3 regions of the Hominiventricola filiformis genome follow, and region 2 is predicted to be linked to each of the others. Evidence: riboswitches for the same ligand, from Rfam matches in the RefSeq annotation. Region 2 holds a riboswitch; each other region holds the start of a gene.
The links. Region 2 has a riboswitch for cobalamin ahead of cobM (precorrin-4 C(11)-methyltransferase). Riboswitches for the same ligand answer to the same signal wherever they lie in the genome.

Region 1 (7,706 bases), 130 kb from region 2:
CTGGATGTTGGAACTGGTCCTGGATTTTTTGCCATTCTGCTCACCAAAGCAGGATATGATGTGACGGCAGTAGATTATACAGAAGCTATGCTGGAGGAGGCAAAGAAAAATGCGGGGGCACTTGCCTCCAGTATCCATTTTCAGAGAATGGATGCACAGAAACTGGATTTTCCGGATGGATACTTTGACGTAGTCATTTCCAGAAATCTGACCTGGAATCTGGAAGAGCCGGGAAAAGCTTATGCAGAATGGATGCGCGTGCTGAAAAAAGGCGGCCGCCTTCTGAATTTTGATGCCAACTGGTATCATCATCTCTTCGATGAGGAGAAGAGAAAAGAATACGAAGAGGACCGGAAACGGGTAGAGAATCTTCATCTGGATGACCATTATACCTGCACGGATATTGACGCCATGGAGGATATTGCAAGACAGATTCCCATGAGTAGAATTATGCGTCCGGCGTGGGATGTACAGGTGTTACGAGACCGCCTTGGAAATGAAGTGGAAGCGGATGAAAAGGTCTGGGAGAGAGTCTGGGACTCAACGGAAAAAGCAAACTATGGGTCTACACCGATGTTCCTCGTCAGTGCTGTAAAAATGGGCGGAACAAAAGCTGTCTGTCCTAATAAGGAAGGATATACTTCATGATAGAAACCAAGCAGCTGCAGTACCTGGTGGTCTGTGCCCAGCTTCGATCATTCAGTAAGGCAGCAGAAGCACTGTATACGACGCAGCCCAATGTGAGCAAAGTGATCCGCATGCTGGAAGATGAGCTGGGATTTTCGGTATTTGTCCGTCAGAGCAGAGGGATTACGCTTACGGCCAGAGGACAGCGTGTCTATGAATATGCAAGCAGGGCCGTAGAAAATATAGAACAGTTAAAATCATTTTCCCGAATGGACAAGGGGGAAGAACTGCTGGCATCCTGGAATCCCAGTTCCTGGATGGCTTCCTGTTTTGCTGCTTTTTATCAGGAGCACCGGCAGGAGGATGTCTGCTATCATGTAATGACGGCGGGAACGGAAGAAATACTGGAACGGTGCCAGGCAGGGAAAGACGATATTGGATTTGTCTATGTATTAGATGAGCAGATGCCATCCTTTCAGTACCGACTGGAATGTGCCGGACTCATTTTTCAGGAACTGAAACGGACGAAAGCATATCTTTATTTTGGAAAAGATCATCCGTTGGCTGGAAAATCCGGTATTGGGGAAATTGCACTGGATGAGGTACGCCTGGTGCAGTGTTATGAAGATGAGTATACACTGGGGCGCAGGATGACGGAGGAGACAGACCGGATCTCACCGACAGACCGTATGAAGATCTCAGTTATTACTAACAGTGACTATGTTATGAATGAACTGCTTGGAAAGACAGACCTTGGCAATGTGAGCGGTGGTTATTTGAGCCGCGAAAAAGAATCACGGGGATATCCCGGATACTCACTTTACGGAGAAGAAGAACCGATTCTGTTTGGCTGCGTCAGCCGTCAGGGAGAGACGCTGGATGGATGGGCAGAACATTATCTGGAGTTTGTACGAAGCAGATTACAAGAATAATATATAACAGATAAGATAAAATATATTCTAAAATGGAATATCTCCATGTTCTTGCGAAGAAATGGAGATATTTTTTATTTTTAAGTTTTTTGAAAGGAAAAAAGAAGAGGAAAAAGAGCGGAAATCAGATGAAATCGAAGCGGAATTGCAGAATGACCTTGATAAGATATAACGAAAAAGAATACAAACTTCGTTGACAAAATGTGAAGAAAGTGTAAGTATAAATCTACATGTTCATATGGTCGGCAATTAAGCCGCAAAAAATAAGTTCGAAGATAGATTCGATGAAAAGGGAATCCGGTGAAAGTCCGGAACGATCCCGTCACTGTAATAGTTAAGCCTGGAGCAGATGCCACTGGGGAGATGATTCCTGGGAAGGTGCTTTGGGTGTGGATGCTAAAGTCAGGAGACCTGCTTGTTTTTTGTCAGAAAGAGTTCTTGCGGAAGACGAGATAATTCTTACCTAGAAAAATCTATGTTTTAAGGGGATAGTGTGTAAAAAGGTGAGAGGAAAGTCGGATGTAGATCCGGCTTTTTTTATGCGTAATTTTTAAGTGGGAGACGAATTGATAGTGCAGACAGCGCTGGCAAATGAATGAAATGAGAAAGGATAGAGAATATGAAAAACACGAAGAAATGTATCAGTTTAACTCTGGCAGCAGCTTTGCTGCTGACTGGCTGCGGCGGTGGAGCATCCGATAACAGCGGAAGCACTTCTGCTGCGAATGATGGAGATAAGAAAGTACTTACTTTCGGATGCCAGATGTATACCGATGGTATTGTCAATACCGTTACCGATGAGAACGGTGGATGGAATGCCATGCGTTACGGTATCACCGAGGGACTGTTCAAGTTCAACGACAGCATGGAAGTAGAGCCGTGGCTCGCAGACAGCTACACTGTAAATGATGAGCATACCGAGTGGGTCATCACCCTGAAAGACGGCATCAAATTCTCTGACGGCTGTGATCTGACTCCGACTAAAGTAAAAGAGTGCTTTGAATATCTGAAAGAGATGGGACCGAGTGGATCTGCAAAACCGCAGAAATATCTGGAGTTCGAGGCAACCATTACTGCAGATGATGCAGCAAATACCCTGACCATCCAGACGACTCAGCCTTATGCCAACCTTCCGGGACAGCTGGCACATCCGACTATGGCAATTGTTGATGTGGCAGATACCGAGAACTTTGACAATGGCACGATCGGAACCGGTCCGTACATGGTTGAGACTTTCAATGGTGTAGGTGTAGGTTATGATCTGGCAGCGAATCCGAACTACCGTGAGGAAGTTCCCTATGACGAAGTAAAACTGATGTACATGGGGGATGCTTCTGCTAAGACCATGGCGCTGCAGAGTGGACAGGTTGATCTGGTAGAGAATATTACCAATGTATCTGATATCCAGGATTTCAAAGATAATCCTGATTTCACGGTAGATATTGCTTCTGGTGTTCGCTGTGGTTTCAGCTGGATGAACTTTGATGGCATTCTTGGCAACAAGACTCTGCGTCAGGCAATCCTGATGGGCATTGACTATGATACCATCTGCAACTCCAAGACTATCGGAGGTCTGTATACTCCGGGATTCTCCGTACTGCCGTCTACTTTAAGCTATGGTTATGACAAACTGACCAACCCCTATACCTATGATCCGGAAGGCGCTAAGAAGCTCCTTGATGATGCAGGAATCGTAGATACTGACGGCGATGGAATCCGTGAGCTGGATGGACAGAATATCAATCTGCACTACGTTTCCTATGAGAACCGTCTGCTGAACGATTTCTCCAACGCACATATTCAGTATCTGGCAGAGATCGGTATCGGATGCACCGCAGACTACGGCAGCTCTGATGACCAGTGGAGCAAACTTGCTGCTGGAGATTATGACTTCAATAACAATAACTGGATCACCGTAGGTACCGGAGATCCCTATGCTTACATGGCAAACTGGGCAACCGATACTACTTACTGCGGATATTCCAATCCGGAATATGATGCACTGTTCGAGCAGCTGAAGAGCGAGATGGATGAAGAGAAACGTGCAGATCTGATCTTCCAGATGCAGCAGATTCTGGTAGATGATGCCGCTGTTCTGATCGACGGATACTACAACTCTTCTATGATTTACTCTAAGAATGTAGGAAATGCGCATATCCATACGGCAGACTACTACTGGCTGACCACCGAGATTACCCCGGCTGAGTAAGATTAAGTATTCATTACCCCCATCCGTGCCCCTTGCGGCGGCCAGGGTGGGGGTTCCTGTTTTGTTCACTTTTAGAAAGGAGCCATTGTCTTGAATAAGAAACAGATTCTTCGCCGAATCTTACAGATTGCAATTGTATTGATTGGTATCAGTTTCGTAACGTTTTTACTGACCTACCTGTCTCCTGGAGATCCGGTCCGCAACATGTTCTCCGCTACCGGCGTGATGCCGACGGAAGAACTGGTACAGCAGACCAGGGATGAGATGGGACTGAACGACCCGTTTTTCACCCAGTATTTCCGCTGGCTGTTTAACTGCCTGCATGGTGATTTTGGAAAATCCTACAGCCTCAACAAACCGGTAGTGGAGCTTCTGGCAGCCCGTGTATTGCCGACCCTGAAGCTGACCCTCATGTCACTGATTCTGATGTTGATCATAGCAGTGCCGCTGGGTGTTGCTTCCGCATTACATAAAGACGGTATCATCGACTATATCTGCCGTGCGGTAACCTTCATTGGATGTGCGATGCCGAACTTCTGGGTAGGACTTCTCCTGATGATGCTGCTGTGTGTACAGATTCAGGTTTTCCCGGTTATCGCTTCCGGCGGTGACTTCAAGAGTCTGTTTCTGCCGGCACTGACGCTGGCCATTGCAATGGCATCTAAATATACCAGACAGGTCCGGACTGCAGTTCTGGAGGAATTAAGTCAGGATTATGTGATCGGAGCAGAAGCCAGAGGTGTGAAACGTTCCACGATTATTTGGAAAAATGTATTTCCGAATGCATTGCTTCCGCTGATTACCATGCTGGGACTTTCCGTCGGAAGCCTTCTTGGTGGTACCAGTGTTGTAGAGGTGATCTTCTCTTATCCTGGACTTGGTAACCTGGCCGTTACTGCGATTACTTCCAGCGACTACAACCTGATTCAGGGGTATGTACTCTGGATGGCGCTGATTTATATGGTCATTAACCTGATTGTGGATGCATCCTATGTCTATATTGATCCCCGGATGCGCTTGAAGAGGTAAGAAGATGAAGAAGACGTTAAAATTTGTGAAAGAACATAAGCAGTTTACCTTTTTTGGAATTCTTGCCATTTTGATTATTCTGGCAGCAGTTTTTGCACCGGTACTTACCGGAGGTGTTGACCCGCTGAAAGGTTCCCTGACAGAGGCCCTGGAGGCACCGAGCAAAGCTCATATTTTCGGTACTGATAAAATGGGACGTGATATTTATGCCCGTGTGATTTACGGAGCCCGTGCATCCCTCACTTCTACCTTTGGTGTGGTTGTTCTTATTTTTCTGGTGGGAAGTGTAGTAGGTGTCATTGCCGGTTATTTCGGCGGAGCCGTTGATGCGGTTCTCATGCGTATTGCAGATATGATGCTGGCTTTCCCAGGCCTGGTTCTGGCACTGGCTGTGGCAGGTATCATGGGTGCAAGTATCCGTAATGCCATCATCGCAATCGTAGCTGTCAACTGGACCAAATATGCCCGTCTGGCACGAAGCCTGGTTATGAAAATCCGTGACCGTGACTATGTATCCGCAGCCATTGTAACTGGTTCTAAAACACCCTATATGCTGCTTCGTTATATGCTGCCCAATGCACTGCCGACGCTGATTATCACAGCAGCTACGGATGTAGGCGGTATGATGCTGGAGATCGCAGCCCTGTCCTTCCTGGGATTTGGTGCAAAGCCGCCGACACCGGAATGGGGCTATATGCTGAATGAAGGTCGTGCCTGTATGCAGTCCGCACCCTGGATGATGCTATATCCGGGTCTTGCAATTTTCTTTGTCGTTGTTGTATTTAACATGTTGGGAGATTCCATTCGGGATATCCTGGATCCGAGAGCAGAGTAAGGAGGTAGGAATATGCTGAAAATTGATAATATTACGATTGCGTATAAAGATGTTCCTACCGTTGTAGATTTCAGTCTCGACATGGCTCCGGGTCAGATCGTCAGTCTGGTAGGAGAGAGCGGAAGCGGTAAGACTACCGTGATTCGTGCGGTCTTAGGACTGCTTGCAGGCGGCGGTAAAGTAACCAAGGGAGATATTCTTTTTCATGGTACTTCCCTTCTTAAAAATACACCGGAGCAGTGGAGAAAACTGCGCGGCAGCGAGATTTCCATGATTTTCCAGGACAGCGGTGCCATGATGAACCCGACCAGGAAGATTGGATCTGTATTTACAGAGTATCTGCAGACCCATGAAAAGATTTCCAAAAAGGATGCATGGGCAAAAGGGGAAGAGATGCTTGGAAAAATGCGCCTTCCGAGCCCGGATAATATCATGCATTCTTATCCGTTCCAATTATCCGGCGGTATGCGTCAGCGTGTCGGTATTGCCATGGGTATGACTTATCAGCCGAAGCTTCTGCTGGCAGATGAGCCGACGAGTGCACTGGATGTAACTACTCAGGCACAGATTGTTCGCCAGATGATGGAATTAAGAGAAGATTATGGCACTGGTATTATTGTTGTTACCCATAATCTGGGTGTGGCAGCCTATATGTCCGACTATGTTGTGGTCATGAAAGATGGTCATATAGAAGATCAGGGAGACCGAGACCATATCCTGCATCATTCGGAAAATGCATACACCCGCAGGCTGTTAAGCGCAGTACCTTCGATGGGAGGGGAATCTTATGTTTGAACATGATGAAGTTATATTGGAGGCAAAGCATGTTACAAGACGTTTTCCGGCGTCAGGCGGACGTACTTTGGTTGCCAACAATGATATTAACCTGAAATTCTATAAAGGAAAGACATTGGGACTGGTAGGTGAATCCGGCTGTGGTAAATCTACATTCATGCGTTTCCTGGTGTCTTTGGATACTCCTTCCGAGGGAGAGATCCTGTATCGTGGAAAAGATATTACAAAACTGAAAGGTGAGGAGCTGCGTCAGAACCGTCAGCATATTCAGATGGTGTTCCAGGATCCGACCTCTTCTTTCAACCCGAAAATGAAGATCCGTGATATCGTATGCGAGCCTCTTCTGAACTTTAACCGTATCAAGAAGAGCGAGATGGATGCAGCCTGCCGTCGGCTTTTGGAGATGGTGGAGCTTCCGGGAGAGTTTGCAGACCGTTATCCCCATAACATGTCCGGTGGTCAGCGTCAGCGTGTAGCCATTGCCCGCGCTCTTGCTCTGGAACCGGAGATCCTGATCCTTGATGAGGCAACTTCTGCACTGGACGTATCCGTACAGCAGACGATCATTGAACTGATTGTAAAGCTTCAGAAAGAAAAGAACATTACCATTGGTTTTATCTGTCATGATATTTCTCTGATCCAGTCCTGCTCTCATGAAGTAGCGGTTATGTATCTTGGAAATGTAGTGGAGGTACTGCCGGCGGAGGATCTGGCAGAGCATGCAGTTCATCCCTATACGAGGGCACTGATTGGCTCTATTTTTGATATTGGTATGGATTTCTCCAAACCGATCGAAGAGATCAAAGGAGAGGCACCAAGCCCATTGGACGTACCTGCCGGCTGTCCGTTCCGGGGACGCTGCCCGAAGGCAGTGGACCGTTGTGCGGCAGAAAAACCAAAACTCCATCAGGTCGGGGCAGATCACGAAGTGGCCTGTCATCTGTTTGACAAGGAGGATAAATAATTGGAAAAAGCAAAAAAATTTATCGCATTATTGCTGACACTGGCTTTTGTGGCAGCGATGATTTCCTGCGGAAAAAATCAGGAGCAGGAGCACATCCACAAGATCGGCGTTCTCGTCTATGATCTGAAGGATGAACAGGTACAGGCATTCCGGGAATATCTGGAAAGCTACATTGCAGGGAACTTTTCTGATGTGGATTTCCTCTATTCTTCCGAGGTAACTACAGAAGAGAAAGAGATGGAGTTCCTGAATAATGCGATCGCAGAAGGTGTGGAAGGAGTTCTTGCTTTTAACAGTTTTGATCTGGAGAAAGAA
Region 2 (7,706 bases):
CAGATGATCTTCGCCGGACAGTCCACACGGACGCCGTCTTCTTCCAGCATAGAGGCAAAGGCGCGTACTGCAGATCCGCTGCACAGCGTCACATAATCCACCTGGGAAATCATTCTTCTTAACTCTTCTGCTTTCCGCAGATCCACCGCTGTATGATACATGGATACCTTACTGTAGGCGATACCGGCTGCATCCAGCGCCTGATCCAGTTCCTTCGAAGCTTCTTCTGCACGCACCAGCACTACCCGCTCATCCTTCTGTAGCGTCGGTACCCACTCTTTTGCCAGTGTCCGGCTGGTATATTTCGTCGGTACAAAATCTGCCAGGAAACCTTTGCCTGCCAGTGCTTTCGCCGTGCCCTCGCCGACTACGGCAAATTTCAGGTTTGCAAGGCTTCTGAAATCTTTTCCTGCTGCCAGCAGTTTTTCAAAGAACAGCTCTACACCATTGCTGCTGGTAAAGACCATCCAGCCGTAGGCTTCCGGATGAGCCACCAGGCGGTCGAGCTCCGGACTTTCCAGGGCTTCTGTATGAATCAGGCTGAATCGGATGGCTTCTGCGCCTTCCTCTTCCAGCACTTCGGCCAGGTGCTCTGTCATCTTCTCTGTTGCGGTCACCAGTACCCGTTTGCCGGATAAGGGCTGATTGCCGTACCAGCCGATCTCATTTCTTAAGGAAACCACATCACCGATTACCGTGATGGCCGGTGTCTGAATGCCTGCCTTTTTGGCTTCTTCCACGATGGTCTCCAGGGTTCCCACAGCGACCTTCTGTCTGGCCGTCGTACCTTCCTGCACCACCGCTGCAGGGGTCTTCGGATTTTTACCGTTGGCAATCAAATTCTTTGTAATATTCGGAAGATTTTTAAGACCCATCAAAAATACCAGGGTACCTTCTTCCTTTGCAAGGGTTCCATAATCAAGAACCGTGCTGTCCTTGTGGGCACCCTCATGTCCTGTAATCACATGAAACGAAGAAGCATGATCCCGGTGAGTCACCGGAATACCTGCATAAGCCGGTGCTCCATAACAGGAGGACACACCCGGTACGATCTCATAATCCACACCTGCTTCTTTGAGCTCCTGGGCTTCCTCTCCTCCGCGTCCGAAGATAAAGGGATCTCCACCTTTTAAGCGGACTACATTCTTTCCTTCTTTTGCCAGACGGATGAGCAGCGCATTGGTCTCCTCCTGTTTCAGATGATGATGGGAAGAGCGTTTTCCTGCGTAAATCAGCTCTGCATCCGGTCTTGCTTCATTGAGCAGGGAGTCCGTTGCCAGACTGTCATAGACCAACACATCTGCGCTGCGGATACAGGATAAGCATCTCTGGGTCACCAGACGTTCATCTCCAGGTCCTGCACCGACCAGCCATACTTTTCCCTGGCAGATTTTCCGCGCCAGTTCCTGTCCAAGTGCTTCTGCCTGCTCCGGCTGAATTCCATTTTCAATGGAACCGGACGCCCGTTTTACATGCTTCGCATCCTGAGCAAACAGCACTTCCATAGAAAGCTTCGTTCCCTCCACTTTCGCCAGTGCTGCCGCCGGTGCATTGCAGCTGCCGTCAATCGCTTTCAGGTAAGCACGCTCAGCACTTAACATCGCCATCGCTTCTGCATCATTCAATGCTTCCATCACTTCTGTCAGATGTCCGTTCTTCGTCTCCACTGCCAGAATTGCCTGGCCGGCTGCCGGAAGGCACTGATCCGGTGACAATTTTTCAAAATGAAATTCGCCGCCGGATACCATATCCAGACGTTCCAGTCCTGCGGATGCCAGTACAATGGCATCATAGAGACCATCTGTCAGTTTTTTAAGTCTCGTCTGTACGTTACCCCGGATAGGCCGAATGACCACCAGCGGATTCAGTGCCCGGATCTGCAGCTCTCTTCTTAAACTTCCGGTACCTACCACACTTCCTGGCTTCAGATCAACAAGCTTCGTTCCGTCTTTTGTAACGATCACATCCTCCACAGGACCTCTCTTTAATGCTGCCCCGATTCCCAACCCTTTCGGGAAATCCATAGGCATATCCTTGGCGCTGTGCACTGCCAGATCGATCCGTTCATCCAGCAATGCCTCCTCCAGTTCCTGGGTAAAAACACCTTTTCCGCCAAAGGACGTCAATGTCCGGTCCAGAAGCTCGTCACCCTTTGTGGACATCTCGCAGATCTCCACCCGAATGCCCGGAAATGCCTCTTCTATCTTCTGTCTTACGATATTTGTCTGAACCAGTGCCAGACGGCTCTTTCTGGTTCCGATCCTTATCAGATCCTGCATGTTATCCTCCATCTCCATACATGAAAGGTCCGCTTTCCTATACGCGATAACCTCTCGGAGTAATCATTCTTCCATTCTTTGTATATGTCTGGGAATTCCCCACAATCACCACACTGAACATGTCAATATCTGCATTTTTCAGTTCTCCCAGGGTCGTGATACAGGAAGCCTCATCTTTTCGTCCTGCATTTCTCACAATACCGACCGGAGTCTCCGGTTTCCGGTATTTCATCAGAATATCTGCTGCTTTCTCTACATAGTCTACACGTTTTTTGCTCTTCGGGTTGTAAAGGCAGACGATCATGTCTCCCTGCCCTGCACAGTCCACGCGCTTCATAATCAGATCAAAAGGCGTCATCAGGTCGCTTAAACTGATGACTGCAAAATCGTGCATCAGCGGAGCGCCCAGTACAGAAGCGGCCGCGCTGGCTGCCGTTACACCCGGAACCGTCTCGATCTCAATATTGGCATTCATCTCTTCCGCTACCTGATAGATGATGCCTGCCATACCGTAGATACCGCTGTCGCCGCTGGATACCATAGCAACGGTCTGGTCCTTCATTGCTTCCTCTACCGCCATCTGACAGCGCTTTACTTCCTGCATCATCGGCGTTGCAAGGTAATTTTTATCCGGAAAGAATTCCTTTAAAATATTTACATAAGTGGTATAACCGGTAACCACATCCGCATTTTTAATCACTTCAATGGCTTTCTCTGTCATATGCTCATAGCCGCCGGGGCCGAATCCGACTACGTATAATTTTCCCATAAATTATTCAATCTCCTTTAAATGTCCAAAAAGTGCGTGAAGCTCTGCCGGAGTGGAATGATCCCGCAGACGGTAAAACATCTTATCAATGGCTTTATCAAGTCCCTTTTTTTCCGCTTCCTGTTCCATCCATTCCTTAAAAGAAGCCATATCCGGCAATGCCAGCTGGAATACCATCCAGCGTTCAAAATCCATCTGTACTTCGTCAAGAATCTGGTCTGCAGCCACAACTTCATGCTGTTTTTTTTCGTTATTTGTCCGGGCAAGTTCCTGGAAATCATCAATATCATAACGCATGATTCCCGGCAGTTTCTCCACCTTTGCCTCAATGTCAATCGGCACTGCCAAATCCACCAGTACACGGGGTTTCTCTGTCACAAGCTTCTCCGCCATCTTACTGTAAGTCAGCGTATAATGAGGGCTGCTGGTGGCACTGATAATTGCATCCATCTCATTGACCAGCTCGTACCGTTTTTCATATTCCATAACGCGGTATGTAATCTTGTGATGATGGTCTTCTCCTGCCTGTCCCATATTTCTGGACGTAATATAAACCTCCGCACCATCAATGCACTGGAGGTTCTTTAACACCGTGCTTCCGATCTTGCCGGATGCACCGATGATCATAACTTTTTTGCCATGAAGGGTTCCCAGCCCCTGTTCTGCTGCCTTGATGGCCATGGTAGCAGTGGACACACTGGTTCTGGAAAGATCCGTTTCTGTCTTTACCTTCTTGGCTGCCGTTACCGCATAGCGGAACAGCGTATTCAGATAGACGCCGCAGGTGCCTGTCTCTCTTGCCTGATCATGGGCACGTTTCACCTGGCCGAGGATCTGATCCTCGCCCATAACCATGGACTCAAGACCTGCTGCCACGTGGAACAGATGACGCACAGCCTTGCTTCCATTATAAAAGCGGATATAGTCACCGATATTTTCCACATCCTGTGCACCGGCAAATTCCAGCACCAGATCCTGCAATTCTGTAAAATTGCCGCCCGGACAGGCAGTATAAATATAAACCTCTGTTCGATTACAGGTACTGATAATCACGCACTCTTCCGCGATGCCTCTCGCGATCATCTCCTTCATCAGTTCCTGCTGCTTCTCTGCCGGAAACGCAAACAGTTCCCGGACAGCCAGCGGCGTATTATGATGACTGATTCCGATCAGTGAGATTCCCATTACTCCGTCACTCCCTTTCGGAATTCTGTGGTAAAGGTCTTGTCATACAATTTGGACAGGTCATAGTCATTTCCAAGGAAATCTCCGACTACGGTCAGAGCCGTCTTGGTAATGCCAGCCTCCTTCACACGCTCTGCAATATTGGTCAGATCACCGCGGACAATCTTCTGATCTTCCCAGGTTGCTTTATAGACAACAGCTACCGGAGTTTCCGGACGATATTCCTGTCTCAAAATCGCAGACATCTCGTCCAGCATGCCAACGCTTAAGAAAATGATCATGGTGGCATTGTGCTTTGCCAGATCTACCAGCTTTTCCTTCGGCGGCATTGGGGTACGTCCTTCCATACGGGTCAGAATCACCGTCTGGCTCACGCCCGGAAGGGTATATTCCTTCTTTAACACTGCTGCAGTTGCAAGGAAAGAACTGACACCTGGAATCACCTCATAGTCAATGCCCAGTTCATCCAGTCTGTCCATCTGCTCTCTGTGAGCACCATAAATAGCCGGATCTCCCGTATGAACCCGGGCAACCTTCAGACCCTTGTCTTCTGCATCTTTCATCACATCAATGACTTCATCAAGGTTCATCAGGGCACTGTTGTAAATAACAGCTCCCTCTTTTGCATCTGCCAATACCTGTGGATTGACCAGAGAACCTGCATAAATGATGACATCTGCGCTGTCAATAATCTTCTTTCCCTTAATAGTCAGAAGTTCCGGGTCGCCAGGACCCGCTCCGATAAATGATACCATGTGTTTTCCCTCCACGTAATAAAAGGAGTCCCCGCAACACAGCCGCGAAGACTCCCTCATTTTTCTTTTGATCTGAATGTATTTCTTTGTCAGAAATTTTCAGGATCTGCTTTCTTCGGAAGCTCTCCCAGATCAGATAGCAGGTCTCCTGACTCACGGTCTTTTAAAGAAGAACTTTCCCTTCTCACCCTTATAGGGCAATGGTTACTGCAGTCTCCTCATTCCCGCTTACAGTGGCCGGACCGTTCAGGCTTCTCACCCGATTCCCTGTTAGGCTTCACTAAGCACTTTCTGATGGTTTTGCATATAGGAAAGCATATCATATTTCTTATAGTTCGTCAATTTGCACCAGAATTTTCTTTCAAAACCTGCATAAATTCATCTCCGGTGATGGTCTCTTTCTCATACAGATATTTTGCAAGGGCATGAAGCTGCTGTTTATTCTCCGTCAACAGGGTCATAGCTTTGTCATACTCCTTCTTAAGAAGGGCTTTTACCTTCTCATCCACAACGGCTGCCGTCTCCGCTGCACATGCCAGAGAAGTATCTCCGCCCATGTACTGGTTATTTACCGTTTCCAGTGCCATCATGCCAAACTCATCACTCATACCATAACGGGTAATCATACCTCTTGCAAGTTTCGTCATCTGCTCGATATCATTGGAAGCACCCGTAGTAATGGAACCAAAGATCAGAGCCTCTGCCGCACGTCCGCCTGCGTAAGTTGCAATCTTGTTCTCCAGTTCTTCTTTGCTCAAAAGATACTGATCATGTTCCTCCACCTGCATCGTATAACCAAGGGCACCGGAAGTTCTCGGAATGATCGTAATCTTGGTAACCGGAGCAGAATGACTCTGAAGCGCCGCTACCAGTGCGTGCCCAGTCTCATGGTATGCCACAATCAGTTTTTCCTTGTCAGAAAGTACGGCATTTTTCTTCTGATATCCGGCGATAACCACTTCAATACTCTCTTCCAGATCTGACTGGTTTACATAGGTCCGCCCACTTCTGACTGCACGAAGAGCAGCCTCATTAATCATATTGGCAAGCTCTGCACCGGAAGCTCCGGCTGCTGCTCTGGCCATCGCATGAAAATCCACATCATCTCCCAGTTTTACTTTCTTGGCATGGACTTTCAGGATTGCCTCACGGCCGATGAGATCCGGAAGTTCTACCGGAATTCTTCTGTCAAAACGTCCCGGACGTAAGAGTGCCGGATCCAGCGTTTCCGGACGGTTGGTTGCTGCCAGGATCACAACACCCTTGGAACCGTCAAAACCATCCATCTCGGTGAGCAGCTGGTTCAGCGTCTGCTCACGCTCATCATTTCCACCCATGCCGGAGCCATCTCTCTTCTTACCGATGGTATCAATCTCATCAATGAACACGATACACGGTGCTTTTTCATTTGCCTGCTTAAACAGGTCTCTTACTTTGGCCGCACCCATACCAACGAACATCTCTACAAATTCCGAACCGGAGATGGAAAAGAAGGGTACTTCTGCCTCACCGGCTACCGCCTTTGCCAGCAAAGTTTTACCAGTTCCTGGAGGGCCGACTAACAGGGCACCTTTGGGCATCGTTGCACCAATCGCCTGATATTTTGCCGGATTGTGGAGAAAATCAACAATTTCCTGAAGCTGCTCTTTTGCTTCGTCCTCTCCAGCCACATCATGAAATTTGATTCCCGTCTCACTGGCTACATAGATCTTGGCATTGCTCTTTCCAAACTGCATGGCATTGCCAAGTCCGCCTCCGCCCATTTTTTTCATCAGCATTCTGGACAAAATCTGTCCAATTGCGACAAAAATAGCAATCTGGATCACTACCAGAATAATCTGATCAAACAATGATGAATTCTGCTCCTGCACTGCGCCGAAATCACATCCGGATGCCATCAGACGGTCTACCAGACTCGTATCATTCGGGAAGGGCACTGTTGAATAATAAGTAGGATTGTCTTTATTATTATCCGTGAAATAGATCACATCATCCTCTACCTGGGCCATTGCTACTTCCTTGTCATCCAGCATGGTCAGGAACGTACCATAATCGACTTCCTTGATCTGATGCTTTAAGAAACCAGGAACTACAAACGTATTTAATACAAACATTACCAGAAGCACAAGAACATAATAAAATATCAATGGCTTCTTTGGTTTTTTAACCTGCTGCATATGCGTTTACTCCTCCTTTTATCGTTAATTGCAGTGTACCATAGCACCGAAACGTGAATTAAATATAAACTGTAGGTGATAATTTAATGAAAAAATCCGCTCCGGCATATGTCTGCTCAGAACGGATTTTTTCACTTACAACCACTTCTATCAATTTTTCAACTTTTAAGCAATTTTATGCGTACGGCGCGCAGCTCCAGGTAATGACTGCGGTCTCGGTTCCGATATTCGAAATCTGATGAGGTTCTCCTTCTTCAATCAGAAGGATGTCTCCTTCATTCAGCTCATAGTATTTCCCACTATCACGATTGTATACTGCTACATGGCCTCTGCTGCAAAAGAAGATCTCATGAGCTTCTGAATGGCCCGGATCAGTTCCACCAGTCTGACCTGGAAGAAGTGTGGAACTTCCAAAAGTAATTTTTTCAGTGGCAATATACTGACGGCACACTTCCGAACCGTCCATAAAAAATTCCGCGTCAGTCGAATGTATTACTTTCATTATAGAAATTCTCCTTAAAAAAAGTCTTTTTGATGATAT
Region 3 (7,706 bases), on a different contig from region 2:
CTCAGCTTGGTAGAGCGCTGCGTTCGGGACGCAGAGGTCGCAGGTTCAAATCCTGTCGCATCGACTCCTTGGCAGGGGCGTCAGTTATCTGCTGGATAACTGAACAGAACCGGAATCAGTTATGGTTCCGGCTTTTTTTTTATAAATTACGTTAAAAAGGTGACAAATAAGCATTGCTTTGTAACGATTTATGAGCTATACTCATAAGTGATACAGAGTGTCTGGTACTGTATATACAGCAACAGAACTGAAAAGACAATTTGGTGCAAATCCGAAGGGGCAACGCCGCTGTGAACATGAAGAGATCTGTAAAATGGTAAAATCCAGAACAGAATTTTGAAATGTGACCCAGGAAGTCTACTGATCACGGTTTGATTTTCATACGATAACTGGATATTTTTTGACAGAGCATAAACACGTTTGCGTATCATGGGCAAACGTGTTTTTTTATTATTAGGGATAGCTAATCTTAACGAGACAGAATATCAGTAAGGGGAATTATGGGAAATATTTATCATACCGGAGTCTGGGTATCAGACCGCAATTATGATGTGTTTGACAGGCGCTTGGGCAAGTCAATGGTTGACCGTGAGATAAGAATTGCGGAGCCGTACCGCAGAATTGGAAGCGGTGCAATGAAGAATAATATTAAGATGAAACGGTTGCAGATCGGGAATAGTGTAAAAGAAATTGGGGAAGAAGCATTTCAGGGCTGCAGCAATCTGCGGTTCCTTACCCTTGATGGGGTGCGAACCGTACAGAGAAGTGCATTTCAGGGATGTACCAGTTTGAAAACGTTGGATATTCCAAAGAGTCTCCGTTATATAGAGAAAAATGCATTTATGGAAAATAAAGCTGTTCGAGAGATACGATATGAAACAGAAAATCTCAGTACCGTGATTTCTCCAGAAGTATTCCGTGAATGCAATCGACTTCAGCTCATTGTACTTCCTGAAAAGCTGGAAAAAGTTGGACCTAGAGCTTTTTATAAATGCAAAGAGCTGGATGGCATTCAATTTCCTGCCACATTGAAAGAAATCGAAGAAGAAGCATTTTATCAAAATGGATTAACGGAACTGCATCTTCCGAATGGATTGGTAAAGATTAGTGACAGCGCATTTTTTAAGTGTACGCAGTTAGAATATGTGCGAATTCCGGAATCTGTAAAAATAATTGGCAAATGGGTATTCCACGGATGTAACCGATTAAAAGTTCTGGAAATTCCAGGTGATCCAGAGGTTGTAGGAGACTGGATTGTAAACAGAAGTTGTACCATACGTTGCAGAAAAGGCAGCAAAATTGATAAGTATTGCCAGGAGAATGATTTTCTGTGTGAGTATTTATAAATCGTAGAAAGTAAGACTTCAGTGCTTTTTGAACTGAGAAGAACAAAAAGCTAAGAGAGAACCGGGTGAGATTCCCGGATGGCACCGCCGCTGTAAGCATCGATGTTGATATTCAAGGACGCAAGTCGGCCACTGGGGGACTGGGAAGGCAGAATAGCCAGCGCTTGAGATGTAAATCAGAAGACCTGCTGAAGAAACTTTCGATAGAATTAATTACATATTTTGAAACTGGCAGAAAAACGGCTGCAGAACTTTTAAGTTCTGCAGCTTTTTTTGTAAGTTTGCACGACGGATGTGTAACTTCAGCGGAAGAGAAATTGCCCGTTTTTAAAATAAATCATCATAAGGAGGGAAAAAGATGAAAAGAAAGACATGTGCTTCTGTGTTAGCGCTGATATTAACCTGCGCTATGGTAACAGGCAGTCTGCCTGTGGAAGCAAATGCGGCAGAAGCAGCGGCAGCATCAGAGTTGACGGCTGTTCAGGATGAGAGTCAGGAACAGGCGGAAGTGACTGATGAAACAAAGGAAGCTGGCGATGAAACAGCTGGTGAACAAGAACAGGTGACGGAGCCTGGTCAGGAAGAAGAGAAACAGGAAGAGCAGACGACGGAGCCTGCTCAGGGAGAAGAGGAACAGAAAGAGCAGACGACGGAGCCTGGTCAGGGAAAAGAAAAACAGGAAGAACAGACGACGGAGCCTGGTCAGGAAGAAGTAAAACAGGAGGAACAGACGGCGGAGTCTGGTCAGGAAGAACAGATAACAGAAACGGTTGATGATCAAGCTGCATTTGATGATCAGGCGGCACCGATTGCAGTGCAGGCAAGAAATACACAGTATTTAGACAGTGTAGCGATATATGAAACATTGTATTCGAATGGAACGCTGGCAGATGAAATGGAGTTGGAAAAGTGTGATGAAAATGAATACAATCTGTACACATATGATATTCAGACTGCATCTCCATTTTTAGTTACTGCACTTTCTGATGAGGCGCCTGATGACACGGTAGTTACTGCAAAATGGACGCAGATGATTACTGGAAAAGAACAGACCCCGACACTGACGCCGGGAACAGCGAAACAGCTTAACTGCATAACAAAATCTGCAACGACGACAGGACAGGATGTTACAGTTACTGCATCTTCAGCGGATGAGGGAGAATCACAGACGGTAACCATCCATGTTCTGAGAAAACCTTGTCTGCAGACACTTTCCATTGCCAATAAATCCGGTGAAGCGATAGAAATTGATAATGGGTTTAAGTGGAATGCGAATACCTCTTATATTAAGACATGGCAGAACATGACCGCCACCACAAAAGCGGATACAGCTGTTTTCACTGCGGCACAACATACGGATATTACAGATCAGACCTATCAGATTCTTTATAATGGAAACGCAGATCAGAATGAAATACCTCTGAGTATTGGTGAAAATGCTGTTACCATTACTGTTGTAAATAAAGAAGGTATCACAAATACATATAAGGTGACTATTACCAGAGAAGAAGATGCAGGAACAGGCAATGTCTCTTTTGAAACAGATCCGGAAGACGCTCTGGTTGTAGTAAAAGATAAGAATGGTGACAGAGTCTGGCCAGATCATGATAAAACCTGGACTCTTCAGATTGGAGACACCTACAGCTATGTTGTAACAAAAAATGGCTATATTGGCCAGAAAAATAATTTTGTAGCAAAAGCAGGTACAGCGGAGATCACGCTGGAGAGGGCAACAGACAATAATGATATCGACAAGACCATCTATGCACAGTGGGGAAATTTCCGAAACGGTGATGATGAGTTAGGTATTACGACATCAAAAACGCCGTATAATCCAGATGATGCAGAACTGCTCTGGGCAGTAAAATACGGAACAGGATGGGCAGCAGCACCGGGATCTCCGATTATGGTGGATGGAGATCTGGTAACTTACACAGGTTCTACAATCCGCAAACTGGACAGAAACACAGGAGCAGTTGTAGCGGAAGGTACTATGGTAGGTTCCTCCAGCTTCTCCATTGTTCCGGCAACGTATGGTGACGGTATGATTTTTGTTGGTCTGAGTAATGGAAGAATTCAGGCATTCAATGCAAAGGATTTGACCTCCCTCTGGGTTTATCAGAACGATCTGAAAGGTCAGCCGAACTGTCCAATTACCTATAAAGATGGTTATATTTACGCAGGTTTCTGGAACAGTGAGGAGAAAGATGCCAATTTCGCATGTATCAGTGTAACTGACGAGGATTCTTCCAAAGCTACGGAAGCAAAGGTCGCTTCCTGGACATATAAGCGGGCAGGAGGATTTTACTGGGCTGGTGCTTATGTAACAGACAAATTTGCAGTGGTAGGAACCGATGACGGAGCCAGTGGATATAGCACGGAAGGTGCAAGTCTGTTGGTATTTGACCGGGAAACCGGAGAATTAGTGGATTCCTGGGATGGTATCCGCGGAGATATCCGTTCTAATATTTCTCATGATCCGGAATCTGACAGAGTGTTCTTTACCAGCAAGGGCGGTGTTCTCTGCAATGCACAGATTGACTGGGAGACTGGAAAAATCACAGATAAACAGTCTGTAGTGATTGTAGGAGCAAAAGGAAATGAATATGCAATGTCCACCTGTACGCCGTCTGTATACAATGGAAGAATTTACATTGGAATTGCAGGAACAAGTCAGTTTGGAGCAAATTCCGGTCATGCCATTGGTGTATATGATCTGAATGAGGATGGTTCCATGACCCAGGCATATGCATATGCAATCCTTGGTTATCCGCAGACTTCTGCTATGGTAACGACGGGATATGTAGATGAGGATGGATATGTATATATCTACCTCCCGTATAATTATACGCCGGGTGGTGTTTCTGTACTGAAGGATAAAAAAGGTCAGACAGAACCGTTGACGACGACCGATTCTGGTTACAGTGAAGTGTTTACTCCGGTAAGTCCTCTGGCACAATATTGTATCTGCTCTACCATTGCAGATGAATATGGAACTCTTTATTACAAAAATGACAGCTGCTATATGATGGCAATTACATCGAAGGTAGAATCTATTGAGGTAACAGAAGAGCCGACTTCCATTACAGAAAAAAATGGAACTATTACCGCAGAAGGACTGAAGGTTGTCTCCAATCTGAAAAACGGCGAGCAGAGAGACATCAGTGATGATGTAAAAGTAACTAAACAGGACGATGGTACTTATCTTGTTACCTATACATATGGATTTGACAATGCAAATTACGGACTGAAGACGCTGACCACCACATTTGGAAAGTCTACGGTTGTTTATGGTGATGTGAATGGTGATGGAAAAATTAATAGCGGAGATGCAGCACTGACTTATGCATATGTCAATGGAAAAATAAAATTCAAAGAAGGTCAGTTGAAAGCAGCTGATGTAAATGGAGATGGAAAAATTAACAGCGGAGATGCAGCACTTATTTATGCGCGTGTCAATGGAAAAATAGAAACATTTCCAGCAGCAAAATAATAAAAAGGAGAATTTTGTATGAGACAGATAAAGAAAGCAATTTCATTCATCTTATGCTTCTGCATGATGTTTGGCTTTACTCTGGAAGCATTTGCCGGTTCGGTGAAACCATCAGTAGATAAGACAAGTGTGGCAGCAGGAGAAAGCGTTACCGTAACTTTGACTTTGGATGAAGATATTGCAAATTGTACCTCATTTGAATATTGGCTTTACTATAATTCGGATAAATTTACTATGACAGGATCTGAAAATGGAAATTCTTGTAATGGTATGAAGATTTCTTCTCCTATGACAGGTGCAGATGGCGCGTATTATGTGGTCAGCTTTGTAGATACTTCTTCTGAGGGAGTTACGATCAAAGCTGGAACTATCTATAACCTGACTTTTACTGCTAAAGATGATATTTCATCCAGTGATGATGTATCTTTTAAAGTAAAAAGAGAATCTGTTATGGATACTACATGGGTAGAAGTAGATGCAGATAAAGTAACTGCGGGAGATCCGGTCAGTGTTACGGTAACTCCTGCACCGGCTACAGCATCTTATAAAGTGGATCTTGAGGGCACTCAGACAGTTCAGATGGGTGAAACGGCCCCGGTAACTGTAAAGATTGCCTCTGATAATGCAACAACTTACAATGCGGTGGATGTAACGCTTAAGTATGATAAAGAGAAACTGGCACTGGATACAACTTCTCTTGGTGAAGGATATACCATTACGAATGATGCGTCCAATGGAATTGTAAGGGTTACTGGTTATGGTGAAGAAAAACAGCTCGGCAACGCATTTACTCTGAACTTCAAGGCACAGCAGGTGGGCACAGCAGAAGTGGCATTTACTTCTGCAAAAGTAGATAAAGCGGATCATGCAATCAGTGATGATGCGCCGGAAGCAACAAAGGTTACAGATAAAGTTACCGTTACTGTTGGTGGATATACAGTAACTCTTTCGAATGATTTTGATGGTGCAGGTACAGCAACTCCGGATGCAGATTATACCTTTACTGCAAAAAATACACATTATGATTATGATGTAATTGCGAAGATCGGTGATACTCAGCTTACAGTGACAGACAATGGGGACGGAAGTTACACCATCAGTAAAGAGCAGATCAATGGAAACATTACCGTAACTGCAACCAAAACAGCTAAACAGTATGATGTAACAGTTACCGGAAATGGCGCTGCAGATGTAACGGCACCGGCAAAAGCAACCTATGGAACGGATTATACTTATACTTTAACGCAGGATAGCAACTATGCTTATACGGTAAAGATTACAGCTGGTGGCACAGAGATTACTTCAGAACTTCAGGAAGGAACTGCAAATCAGTACAAGATTGCAGGGGATAAGATTACAGGTCCGGTAGAGATTAATGTGGCCAAAGAGCAGACAGCAGGAACAATTACTTTTGAAGGTGAGGGTGCCGGAGATGTAGTTGGAGGAACCAGCCAGAATGCTCCGCTTCATCAGGACTTTACTTTCACGATTACAAAAGCGGCAGATTTTGTATATGCAGTAACCGCAGTAAAAGGCGAGAATACGGTTAATGTAAACGATAATGGAGACGGTACCTATACCATTGCAGCAGCTGATATTGACGGTGCAAACATTATGGTAAATGTGGCTAAAAACCCGAACAAAACCGCAGAAGTATATCAGTATGTGAAACTGAATGGCAAGGTAATGTATCTGGTTGTTGCAAATGACAGTTCTCTGACAGAAGGAAAAGTACTTACTTATGACGGTTCCGCAATGTACTGGTCTGAAAAGTATGACGGATACTGCTGTCTTGTAATTTCTGATAAGGCTGAGCAGGAAATGAAAGAAGAAGCAGTAAAACATCTTGGAAGTGTGGAAGGAACCAAGATAGAAATTGATTATTCTGGAGATGTCAACAAGACAGGCCAGATCGATATCAACGATGCCCAGCTTGTATATGATATGTACAAACCAGTATATGACGATTTTGATATCTTATCTGTAGAGAGATTCCTCCGTGCTGATATGAATGGAAGTAAGAATCTGACGGTTGAGGATGCAGTAGCAGTTGTATCTGAGATTCTGAAATAAAGGGTTTGGTTTTAGAAGGAGAATACCTATATGAAATATGGAAGAAGAGGATTTACAGCTCTTCTTGCACTGATACTGGCGGCCGGTTCCGGTCTGCCAGTGTCGGCTGCTGAGGTAAAAGTGTCATCCGATCAGACGAAGGTGACCAGTGGAAGTGATATTACATTGACCTTGACACTGGATGAAGCAGTGAATGATGTGATCTGTTTCGACTACCGGGTTTATTTTGATATGGATAGTTTCTCTCTGAAGAAGAGTACGATAGGAACCGCATGTGAAGACGCACAGGTCAGTACAAAAGCGATGACCTATGGTTCGGAACAAAAACCTTGTTATAGTGTTAATTTTGTAGATACAACATCTGAAGGAGTTGCTCTACGAAGCGGGGAGATCTGTCAGCTGACATTTACGGCGAAAAAAGATATGACAGCGGATTGGAAAGATACATTTCGAGTAGAACGTGAGCATTTTGCTACAACGGATTACTGGAATACATTGAAGGAAACGGACAATGGTAAGGTAAGTTATGATGTAAAATCTTCTATAGTATATGGAGATGTAAACGGAGACGGTAAGATTAATACAGCGGATGCTGCATTAACCTACGCAAGCATTAATGGCAAGGTAACACTTAAAGAAGAACAGCAAAAAGTAGCGGATGTAAATGGAGATGGCAAGATTAATACGGCAGATGCGGCAATGATTTATGCCCGCGTCAATGGAAAAATTGCAGAATTTCCGGCAGAAAGCAAGTAATAAGGGAGACGGAACATGAAGTGGAATAGAAAAAAAGG

Region 1: it holds a riboswitch for cobalamin, as region 2 does, so the genes downstream of both, LKD36_RS05425 (ABC transporter substrate-binding protein) here and cobM (precorrin-4 C(11)-methyltransferase) in region 2, are expected to answer to the same signal.
Region 3: it holds a riboswitch for cobalamin, as region 2 does, so the genes downstream of both, LKD36_RS16955 (dockerin type I domain-containing protein) here and cobM (precorrin-4 C(11)-methyltransferase) in region 2, are expected to answer to the same signal.

Annotation. Positions count from the first base shown of each region.
Region 1 is NZ_JAJEPS010000003.1:235,074-242,779, reverse strand. It holds gene LKD36_RS05435 (class I SAM-dependent methyltransferase) at 1-648, shown strand, start outside; gene LKD36_RS05430 (LysR family transcriptional regulator) at 645-1,559, shown strand; cobalamin riboswitch at 1,808-1,992, shown strand; gene LKD36_RS05425 (ABC transporter substrate-binding protein) at 2,179-3,768, shown strand; gene nikB (nickel ABC transporter permease) at 3,859-4,797, shown strand; gene nikC (nickel transporter permease) at 4,802-5,632, shown strand; gene LKD36_RS05410 (ABC transporter ATP-binding protein) at 5,645-6,427, shown strand; gene LKD36_RS05405 (ABC transporter ATP-binding protein) at 6,420-7,391, shown strand; gene LKD36_RS05400 (hypothetical protein) at 7,392-7,706, shown strand, end outside.
Region 2 is NZ_JAJEPS010000003.1:101,563-109,268, forward strand. It holds gene cobA (uroporphyrinogen-III C-methyltransferase) at 1-2,279, opposite strand, end outside; gene cobJ (precorrin-3B C(17)-methyltransferase) at 2,317-3,048, opposite strand; gene hemA (glutamyl-tRNA reductase) at 3,052-4,233, opposite strand; gene cobM (precorrin-4 C(11)-methyltransferase) at 4,233-4,988, opposite strand; cobalamin riboswitch at 5,110-5,295, opposite strand; gene ftsH (ATP-dependent zinc metalloprotease FtsH) at 5,327-7,165, opposite strand; gene LKD36_RS04835 (cupin domain-containing protein) at 7,341-7,667, opposite strand; gene LKD36_RS04840 (flavin reductase family protein) at 7,682-7,706, opposite strand, start outside.
Region 3 is NZ_JAJEPS010000034.1:4,201-11,906, reverse strand. It holds tRNA gene LKD36_RS16965 (tRNA-Pro) at 1-64, shown strand, start outside; gene LKD36_RS16960 (leucine-rich repeat domain-containing protein) at 501-1,346, shown strand; cobalamin riboswitch at 1,349-1,553, shown strand; gene LKD36_RS16955 (dockerin type I domain-containing protein) at 1,705-4,839, shown strand; gene LKD36_RS16950 (cohesin domain-containing protein) at 4,858-6,912, shown strand; gene LKD36_RS16945 (dockerin type I repeat-containing protein) at 6,943-7,668, shown strand; gene LKD36_RS16940 (LPXTG cell wall anchor domain-containing protein) at 7,684-7,706, shown strand, end outside.